DNA from 3 places in the Micromonospora sp. DT201 genome. Region 2 is predicted to be linked to each of the others. Evidence: predicted binding sites of a transcription regulator. Region 2 holds the regulator's gene; each other region holds the start of a gene.

Region 1 (3,273 bases), on a different contig from region 2:
GGCGAAGACGAACCGGGGCACACCGTCGTATGACGGTGTGCCCCGGGACGGGTGTCGCTACCGGGTCAGAAGCCCGGGCCGTGCTGGTGGCCGTGGCCGTGGCCGTGCCCACCGGCGGCGGCCGGCTCGGCCTGCTCCGGCTTCTCCACCACGAGGCTCTCCGTGGTGAGCAGCAGCCCGGCGATCGAGGCGGCGTTGGTGACCGCATTACGGGTCACCTTCACCGGGTCGATGATGCCGGCCTTGACCAGGTCGACGTACTCGCCCTTGGCAGCGTCGAGGCCGTGGCCCCACTTCAGGTCGGCGACCTTCTGCGTCACGACGTAGCCGTCGTGACCGGCGTTCTGCGCGATCCAGCGCAGCGGCTCGACGAGCGACTTGCGCACGACCGAGACGCCGACCTTCTCGTCACCGGTGAAGCCCAGGTCGTCGTCGAGGACCGACAGGATCTGCACCAGGGCGGCGCCGCCGCCGGGCACGGTGCCCTCCTCGACCGCAGCCTTGGTCGCCGCGATGGCGTCCTCGATGCGGTGCTTGCGCTCCTTCATCTCGACCTCGGTCGCCGCACCAGCCTTGATCACGGCGATGCCACCGGAGAGCTTCGCCAGCCGCTCGGCCAGCTTCTCCCGGTCCCAGTCGGAGTCGGAGGCCTCGATCTCCTTGCGGATCTGGGACACCCGGTCGGCAACGTCGGCCTTCTGGCCGCCGCCGTCGACGATCGTGGTGTTCTCCTTGTCGACCACGACGCGCCGAGCGGTGCCGAGCACCTCAAGGCCGACCTGGTCGAGCTTGTAGCCCAGCTCCGGGGCGACCAGCTCGGCGCCCGTGGAGATCGCGATGTCCTGGAGCATCGCCTTGCGCCGGTCACCGAAGCCCGGGGCCTTGACCGCGCAGACCTTGAGGGTCTTGCGCAGCGAGTTGACCACCAGGGTGGAGAGCGCCTGGCCGTCCACGTCCTCGGCGATGATCAGCAGGGGCTTGCTGTTCTGCAGGACCTTCTCCAGCAGCGGCAGCAGCTCCTCGATCGCCGAGATCTTCTGGGTGGTGACCAGGATGTACGCGTCCTCAAGGACGGACTCCTGACCCTCCAGGTCGGTGACGAAGTTCGGCGAGATGAAGCCCTTGTCGAACTGGAGACCCTCGGTCACGTCCAGTTCGGTGGTGAGCATGGAGCCCTCCTCGACGGTGATGACACCGTCGCGGCCGACCCGCTCCATCGCCTCGGCGATCAGATCGCCGATCGTGGTGTCCTGCGCGGAGATCGTCGCCACGTTCGCGATCGACTCCTTGCTGGTGACCTCCGCGGCACGGCCGAGCAGCGCCTCGGAGACCTTGGTGGCCGCCGCGTCGATGCCCCGCTTGAGGCCGGCCGGGTTGGTCCCGGCGGTCACGTTGCGCAGACCTTCGCGAACCATCGCCTGGGCCAGCACGGTCGCGGTGGTGGTCCCGTCGCCGGCGACGTCGTTGGTCTTGGTCGCCACCTCCTTGACCAGCTGCGCGCCAAGGTTCTCGTACGGGTTGGTGAGCTCGATCTCCTTGGCGATGGTCACACCATCGTTGGTGATCGTCGGCGCACCGAATTTCTTGTCCAGGACGACGTTGCGCCCGCGCGGGCCGAGGGTGACCTTGACCGCGTCCGCGAGGGCGTTGACACCGTGCTCCAGCAGGTGTCGGGCGTCATCCGAGAAGCTCAGGATCTTCGCCATGAATGTCCCTTCGAAATGCCATTGCCCCGGCCCGGCGAGCCGGACCGGGGCAATGGCATTGATCGGTTGCTTACTTCTCGATGACCGCGAGGACGTCGCGGGCGGAGAGCACCAGGTACTCCTCGCCGGCGTACTTGACCTCGGTGCCGCCGTACTTCGAGTAGAGAACGGTGTCGCCGACCTGAACGTCAACCGGAACCCGGTTGCCGTTGTCGTCGACGCGCCCCGGGCCCACAGCGAGGACAGTGCCCTCCTGCGGCTTCTCCTTGGCGGTGTCGGGGATCACGATGCCCGACGCCGTGGTGGTCTCAGCCTCGTTCGCCTGGACCACGATGCGGTCCTCGAGCGGCTTGATCGCAACCTTGGTCGCGGTAGTCACGGGCATACCCTCCTGGGGTACTGGTTTCGTTGCTGGCCGGCGGGGCCGACCAGCGTCAATCTGCCTCATGCCACCGGGCGGGGCCGTCGTCGCGGGTGCCGGTCCGCCTGGCGTGCGCGCCCGGGTCGCGAGACCCGGAAGCTGGCACCCTCAGGGTGAGAGTGCTAATCGCAGGTTATTCCGTGGCTAGCACTCCGTCAAGGAGAGTGCCAGCGAGTCGCGCCCCGCCAGCCTGTATTTCCGGGTCGACCCGGACAATGACCGGGTGGATCTCGATCAGCTGGCGGCGCTGCGTACCCCTGAGGGGTCGGCCGCGCTCACGGCGGCGGCCGAGCTGGCCGGCGGTGATCCGCTGGCCGCGGCGTCGGCGCTGCGCGCGGCCGGGGTGCCACCGACGCTGGCCGCGGCGGCGCTCACCCAGGCCGAGCTGCGCCAACGGGCGGTCGGCAAGTTCGGCCCGGCTGCCGCTGGGATGTTCCTCACCCGCCCAGGCCTGGAGCAGGCCACCCGCCGGGTGGTCGCCGACCGTCGGGCCGCCCGGCTGCACGCGGCCGGCGTCCGCACCCTGGCCGACCTCGGCTGCGGCCTCGGCGCGGACGCACTGGCCGCCGCCCGCGCCGGCATCCGGGTGTACGGGGTGGAGGCCGACCCGGTGACCGCGGCGATGGCCGCCGCGAACGCGACGGCGGCCGGGCTGGCCGACCTGTTCACGGTCGAGTGCGGTGATGCCACCGCGTTCGACGTCTCCCGTGTCGACGGTGTCTTCTGCGACCCGGCCCGCCGCACCACCGGTACCGGACGGCGGATCTTCGACCCACGCGCCTACTCGCCACCGTGGGATTTCGTCACCGGGCTTGCCGAGCGGGTGCCGCGCACCGTGGTGAAGGTGGCGCCGGGCCTGGACCACGCGCTCATTCCGGCCGGCGCGGAGGCGGAGTGGGTCGGCGTGGACGGCGACCTGGTCGAGGCCGCGCTCTGGTGCGGCGAACTGGCGGAGGTGCCCCGCCGTGCCACCCTCTACCGCGAGCGGGGTGCCGAGGCCCACCGCCACCAGCTGACCGGCTCGGGTGCCGACGAGGCGCCGGTCGGGCCACCCCGCCGATACCTGTTCGACCCGGACCCGGCGGTGGTGCGCGCGCACCTCGTCGCCGAGCTGGCCGTCGAACTGGACGCCACCCTCGGCGACCC
Region 2 (3,273 bases):
GCGAGCGGCGGGTACGCACCCGGCCATCGCCGGCGCAGGTGGGGCAGGGGTGCGGGACCGTGGTGCCGTAGCCCTGGCACACGGTGCACGGCCGGGCGGAAACCACCTGGCCGAGGAAGGTGCGCTGCACCGACTGCACCTCGCCTCGCCCGCCGCACGCCTCACAGGTCGCCAGATGCGTGCCGGCGGCCGTGCCCGCGCCCGAGCAGGTGGTGCAGAGCACGGCGGTGTCGACGGTGATCGGCGCCTCGACGCCGAATGCCGTCTCGTGCAGGTCCAGTTCGAGTCGCAGGATCGCGTCGGCACCCGGCCGGGTACGCGGACGCGGGCCACGGGCGCCACCAGCCGCGCCACCGAAGAACGCGTCCATGATGTCCTGGAAACCGACGAACGGGCCAGCACCACCTGGACCGCCTGGGCCGCCAGCGCCGCCACCGCCACCGGGGGCGAGCGGGTCGCCACCCAGGTCGACGATCTGCCGCTTCCGGTCGTCCGAGAGGACCTCGTACGCGGCGTTGATGTCCTTGAACTTCTCCTGAGCCTCCGGATCCGGATTGACGTCCGGGTGGAACTGGCGCGCCAACTTGCGGTAGGCGCGCTTGATCTCGTCATCGGAGGCTTCCCGGCTCACACCGAGAATGCCGTAGTAGTCCCTGGCCACTGCGTTCCGTGTCCTCATGTTCGTCTCGCGTTGCGCCGATCCGGTGGCAGCAGCCGGCCGTCGGCCCTGACTTGTCAGTTCTGGGCCAGCAACTCGCCCACGTAGCGTGCCACGGCGCGAACCGTGGCGATATTGCCGGGGTAGTCCATCCGGGTAGGCCCCAGCACCCCCAGGCCACCGACGATCGTGGCGCCCGGGCCATACCCGGTGCTGACCACGGAAGCGGCCCGCAGGTTGTCGAACTCGTTCTCGTCGCCGATCAGCACCCGGGTCGTGCTCGGCTCAGTCTCACCGATGAGCTTGAGGAGCACGACCTCCTCCTCCAGCGCTTCGAGGATCGGCCGCAGGGAACCCTGGAAGTCGAGCAGGCCGCCCCGGGTGAGATTGGCGGTGCCGGCCAACGCGATGCGTTCCTCATGTCGCTCGACCAGCGTCTCCAGGAGCACCGTGGCGAGGGTGGTCATCGTCGGACGCAGCTCGGCCGGCGCCTCTTCGACAAGCGCCTGCACCAGCGGCGGTGTGTCGGACAGCCGGGCGCCGGAGAGCTTCTCGTTGATCAGCCGGCGCAGATCGGTGACGTTGTCGGCGGGCACCGGCCCGGGAAGCTCCACCAGCCGCTGCTCCACGCGCCCGGTGTCGGCGATCATGACGAGCATCAGCCGGGTGGTGGAGATCGGCACCAGCTCCAGGTGACGAACCGAGGAGCGGGCCAGGCTCGGATATTGCACGACGGCGACCTGCCGGGTCAGCTGAGCGAGCAGCCGCACCGTGCGATGCACCACGTCGTCGAGGTCGACCGCGCCGACCAGGAAGCGCTCGATGGCCCGGCGCTCGGCCGGGCTGAGCGGCTTGACCCGGGACAACCGGTCGACGAAGAGCCGGTAGCCGCGGTCGGTGGGCACCCGGCCGGCACTGGTGTGCGGCTGCCGGATGTAGCCCTCTTCCTCCAGCACGGCCATGTCGTTTCGGACCGTGGCCGGGGAGACCCCGAGCTGGTGCCGCTCAACCAGCGCCTTGCTGCCGACCGGCTCCTGGGTGGAGACGTAGTCCTCGACGATCGCGCGGAGCACGGCGAGCTTCCGGTCGTCGAGACCCATCCTCCGCACCTCCTGTCGCACGTCGGCCGCCGGCGCCGTAGGCCGGCCGGGCCATCCTGGCACTCGACTGTAGCGAGTGCCAGTCTACGTCGGCGTACCCGCCTGCGCGATGATCAACGGCCGCCCACTGGTGCGGCGTTGCCATGGGCCCCTACCGTGACACCCATGACTGAACCTCCTCGCCCTCCCGGAGGGGGTGACCCCGGCAACAACCCGCCGGAGCCGACCTCCCCGAGCTCGTTCCCGTCGGCCGAGCCGCCCACCGCACCACTGTCCGGGGCACCTGGCCCGGGCGGCTATCCCCCGGCCGGTGGCTATCCGCCGCCCACCGGTGACCAACCGCCGTCAGGTGGCTACCCTCCGGCGGGTGGCTATCCCCCGGCTGGCAGCTATCCCCCGCCCGGCGGTTACCCCGCTGGCGGCTATCCGACCGGTGGCGCCTACGGCGGACCCGGTGGCGGCTACGCCAACAACGAGGACAAGACCTGGGCGCTGGTCGCGCACTTCGGCGGCGCCGTCGGCGCGCTGATCAGCTTCGGTCCGCTGGGCTTCGTCGCTCCGCTCATCGCCTACCTGGCCCGTGGCAACCAGTCGCCGACCGTCCGGGCGCACGCCCTGGCCGCCCTGAACTTCCAGATCCTCTGGTCGATCATCGCGTTCGTGCTGCTCTTCGTGAGCTGGTGCCTGCTCTTCCTGCCCAGCATCGCCGTCGTGGTGATCCAGATCCTGTTCGGGATCATCGCGGGCATGAAGGCCAACGAGGGCGCCCCCTACCGCTACCCGATGTCGGCCAGCTTCATCAAGTGACTCGGGTCGGCCGCTCCCCCGGCCGGCCCGAAGCACCCGCTGCCCCGGACCGGGGCAGCGGGCATGCTCAGGGCAGCAGGTCGCGCACGACCGCGTCGGCGAGCAGCCGCCCGCGCAGGGTGAGCACCGCCCGGCCGGCCGCGTACTCATCCGTGTCCAACAGGCCGTCAGCCAGCGCCCGCTCGGCACCAGCCCGGCCGGTGCCGTCGAGCACCGCCAGCGGCAGGCCGCTGGCGAGTCGCAGCCGGAGCATCACGTCCTCCATGTGCGTCTCGTCGACCGTGAGGACCTCCCGGGCCAGGCCGGGGGACGCGCCTGCGGCCAACCGCTGGGCGTACGCCGAGGGGTGTTTGACGTTCCACCAGCGCACGCCGCCGACGTGGCTGTGCGCCCCCGGCCCCAGCCCCCACCAGTCCGCGCCGGTCCAGTAGAGCAGGTTGTGCCGGCAGCGAGCCTCGTCGGTGCGGGCCCAGTTGGAGACCTCATACCAGGAGAGCCCCGCCGCGTCGAGTGCGGCCTCCGCCGCCAGGTAGCGGTCCGCGGCCACGTCGTCACTGGGGTACGCCAGTTCGCCGCGCTTCATCCGGGCGGCGAGCCGGGTGCCGTCCTCGACGATCAGGGCGTACGCGCTGACGTGGTCCACCCCGGCGGCCACGACCTGGTCCAGTGAGGCGGCGAAGTCCTCGGCCCGTTCCCCCGGTGTCCCGT
Region 3 (3,273 bases), on a different contig from region 2:
TGGTGGACGCGCCGATCCAACTGCTTCCGCCGTACGACCGGGCGCACAAGCGGCGCAACCAGCGCCCCCTACCCACCTGACGACGAACGGGGCGGACCGCGTCAGCGGCCCGCCCCGTTCTGTGTCGGAACTGGACTCAGAAGTCCATGTCCCCGCCACCCGGGCCAGCCGGGGCAGCCGGGGTCTTCTCCGGCTTGTCCGCGACAACGGCTTCGGTGGTGAGGAACAGCGCCGCGATGGAAGCGGCGTTCTGCAGCGCCGAGCGCGTCACCTTGGCCGGGTCGATGATGCCCGCGGCCAGCAGGTCGACGTACTCGCCGTTGGCGGCGTTGAGGCCGTGACCCGCTTCGAGGTTACGGACCTTCTCCACCACGACGCCGCCCTCAAGGCCGGCGTTGACGGCGATCTGCCGCAGCGGGGCGTCCAGCGCGACCTTGACGATGTTCGCGCCGGTCGCCTCGTCGCCGACCAGGTCGAGCTTGTCGAAGGCGGTCTTGCCGGCCTGCACCAGCGCGACGCCACCACCCGGGACGATGCCCTCCTCGACGGCGGCCTTCGCGTTGCGAACGGCGTCCTCGATGCGGTGCTTGCGCTCCTTGAGCTCGACCTCGGTGGCCGCGCCGACCTTGATGACCGCAACGCCACCGGCCAGCTTGGCCAGCCGCTCCTGCAGCTTCTCGCGGTCGTAGTCGGAGTCGCTCTTGTCGATCTCGGCCCGGATCTGGTTGACCCGGCCCTGGATCTGCTCGGCGTCACCGGCACCGTCGACGATGGTGGTCTCGTCCTTGGTCACGACGACCTTGCGGGCGCGGCCCAGCATGTCGAGGCTGGCGGCGTCGAGCTTGAGGCCGACCTCCTCGCTGATGACCTGGCCACCGGCGAGGATGGCGATGTCGGTCAGCATGGCCTTGCGGCGGTCACCGAAGCCCGGCGCCTTGACGGCGACCGACTTGAAGGTGCCACGGACCTTGTTGACCACCAGGGTGGCCAGGGCCTCGCCCTCCAGGTCCTCGGCGATGATCAGCAGCGGCTTGCCCGACTGCATGACCTTCTCCAGGATCGGGAGCAGGTCCTTCACCGACGAGATCTTGCTGTTGGCGATCAGGATGTACGGGTCGTCGAAGACGGCCTCCATACGCTCCGGGTCGGTCATGAAGTAGGCCGAGATGTAGCCCTTGTCGAAGCGCATACCCTCGGTGAGCTCCAGCTCCAGCCCGAAGGTGTTGCTCTCCTCGACGGTGATGACGCCTTCCTTGCCGACCTTGTCCATCGCCTCGGCGATGATCTCGCCGACGGTGGTGTCACCAGCGGAGATGGAGGCGGTGGAGGCGATCTGCTCCTTGGTCTCGACGTCCTTGGCGAGCTTGGACAGCTCCTCCGAGACGCTCGCGACCGCAGCCTCGATGCCCCGCTTCAGGGCCATCGGGTTGGCGCCAGCGGCCACGTTGCGCAGGCCCTCGCGAACCAGGGCCTGGGCCAGGACGGTCGCCGTCGTCGTGCCGTCACCGGCAACGTCGTCGGTCTTCTTGGCGACCTCCTTGACCAGCTCAGCGCCGATCTTCTCGTACGGGTCCTCGAGCTCGATCTCCTTGGCGATGCTCACACCATCGTTGGTGATGGTGGGGGCACCCCACTTCTTCTCGAGCACGACGTTGCGGCCCTTGGGGCCGAGGGTCACCTTTACGGCGTCGGCGAGCTGGTTCATGCCCCGCTCGAGGCCGCGGCGAGCCTCTTCGTCGAAAGCGATCATCTTGGCCATACGGCGTTGTCCTCCTGGACACTCACGGGCCACCCGAGTTTGTGTGCCCCGGATGGGCCGCCTGGTGTGCGCACCTTGGGACGTCGCCACCTGGCGACGGCGACGTCCTTCGGCCGGGCCGGATAGCCCGCGACGACCGGCCATGTGCCGCCCCGGTGTCTCCACACCGGCGCAACCTGGCCCCACCGTCCCGACCGCTGGCACTCACGGTATGCGAGTGCCAATGACTTGTTTAGCACTCTCCCCTGCCGAGTGCAAGCACGATGGGGCCGCTCAGCCGAGTTCCGCGGCCAGTCCGGCAGTGTTCACCGGCGCCTCATGGGCCCGCTGCTCGGCGTACGTCACGAGCAGACCGATCCTCGGGGCGAGGTGGGCCGGCAGGGCCAACACCGCAGTGACCCCGATCACCGCCACCGCCCCCACCGCAGTACCTGGTGACGCGAAGGGATCCGTCCCGAGAGCGGAGGTGCCCAGCCCTTCCAGGAAACCGGGAATCAGGCTCCCGACGACCACCGCCAGGGCCACCAGGGCCACCCGTCCGAGCATCAGGCCGAACCGGTCGTGGAACATCCGGAACGACCGGCCGATCGGGTTGCGGCGTTCGAAGAGGTAGACCGGGCCGGCCAGGCTCAGCGCGAACGCCAGGTAGATGCCCGGCAGCACGCAGAAACAGACGCCGATGCCAATGAGCAGGCTGATCAGCAGCGTCCAGCCCCACAACGGGAGCGCCCGACGCAGGCCATAGCGCCGCAGCCCCGACGCGGGGGCCGATCGGGTGAGGAAGCTCAGGCGATGACGCGTACGTGCTCGGCCTGCGGGCCCTTCTGCCCCTGGGCGACCTCGAACTCCACCCGCTGACCGTCCTCCAGGGCCTTGTAGCCGTCCATCTCGATCGCAGAGAAATGAACGAACACGTCCTGACCGCCGTCGACGGCGATGAAGCCGTAGCCCTTTTCGGCGTTGAACCACTTCACGGTGCCCTGTGCCACGGTGCACATCCCTCACTCTGCGCGGCGTTGCCTGACCCGGCGCACGGCGCGGCCGGGCGCCCTCGGACACCGCCTCAGCGATCGATGACGGCCATTGAAGCAGGTGACCGAAATCGCACGCTACACGAGGAGTGACGACCGCGCACGGCCACAAATCGGACACACTTCGGGCGTCCCCAACCGCACTGATCGGTCGGGTTCTCGAGCCGCCGAATTCGCGCACGCCATTGCGAATGGGTGGAGGGCCGCAGGGGCGCCCCGCGGTGACGGCAATCGGGCACAGCTCACGAAACGGCGTCCATCCCCTGTGGTAGGCATGCGGACATGACCACCGACATAGGCTCGCCGGCCCTACGGCTCGCGGAGATCCGCCGGGTCCGGCCGGAGGACGCCGCCCGGATGCGGGCGCTGCGCCTGGAGATGCTGGCCGACGCGCCGTTGGCCTTCCTGGAGACCCTTGCCGACGCGGCGGCCCGACCGCACAACGAGTTCGCCGCCCGGGTCTCCTACACCTCGGCCGGTTCC

The links. The regulator HrcA, encoded in region 2, represses chaperone genes, less so after heat shock. The targets are predictions, from matches to a motif close to GGTTNGCACNCTCNNNNNGAGNGTGCNAACC.
Region 1: groES (co-chaperone GroES) is a predicted target of HrcA. The motif match lies at 2,225-2,255, and genes of this name have one in related genera.
Region 3: groL (chaperonin GroEL) is a predicted target of HrcA. The motif match lies at 1,955-1,985, and genes of this name have one in related genera.

What each region holds. Positions count from the first base shown of each region.
Region 1 covers NZ_JBNCKP010000001.1:195,877-199,149, reverse strand. The annotation lists gene groL (chaperonin GroEL) at 66-1,706, opposite strand; gene groES (co-chaperone GroES) at 1,777-2,091, opposite strand; gene ACLQ28_RS01020 (THUMP-like domain-containing protein) at 2,351-3,273, shown strand, end outside.
Region 2 covers NZ_JBNCKP010000033.1:16,598-19,870, reverse strand. The annotation lists gene dnaJ (molecular chaperone DnaJ) at 1-661, opposite strand, end outside; gene hrcA (heat-inducible transcriptional repressor HrcA) at 736-1,758, opposite strand; gene ACLQ28_RS32260 (DUF4870 domain-containing protein) at 1,924-2,565, shown strand; gene hemW (radical SAM family heme chaperone HemW) at 2,633-3,273, opposite strand, start outside.
Region 3 covers NZ_JBNCKP010000017.1:58,281-61,553, reverse strand. The annotation lists gene ACLQ28_RS24560 (hypothetical protein) at 1-80, shown strand, start outside; gene groL (chaperonin GroEL) at 137-1,759, opposite strand; gene ACLQ28_RS24550 (hypothetical protein) at 2,033-2,479, opposite strand; gene ACLQ28_RS24545 (cold-shock protein) at 2,545-2,748, opposite strand; gene ACLQ28_RS24540 (GNAT family N-acetyltransferase) at 3,073-3,273, shown strand, end outside.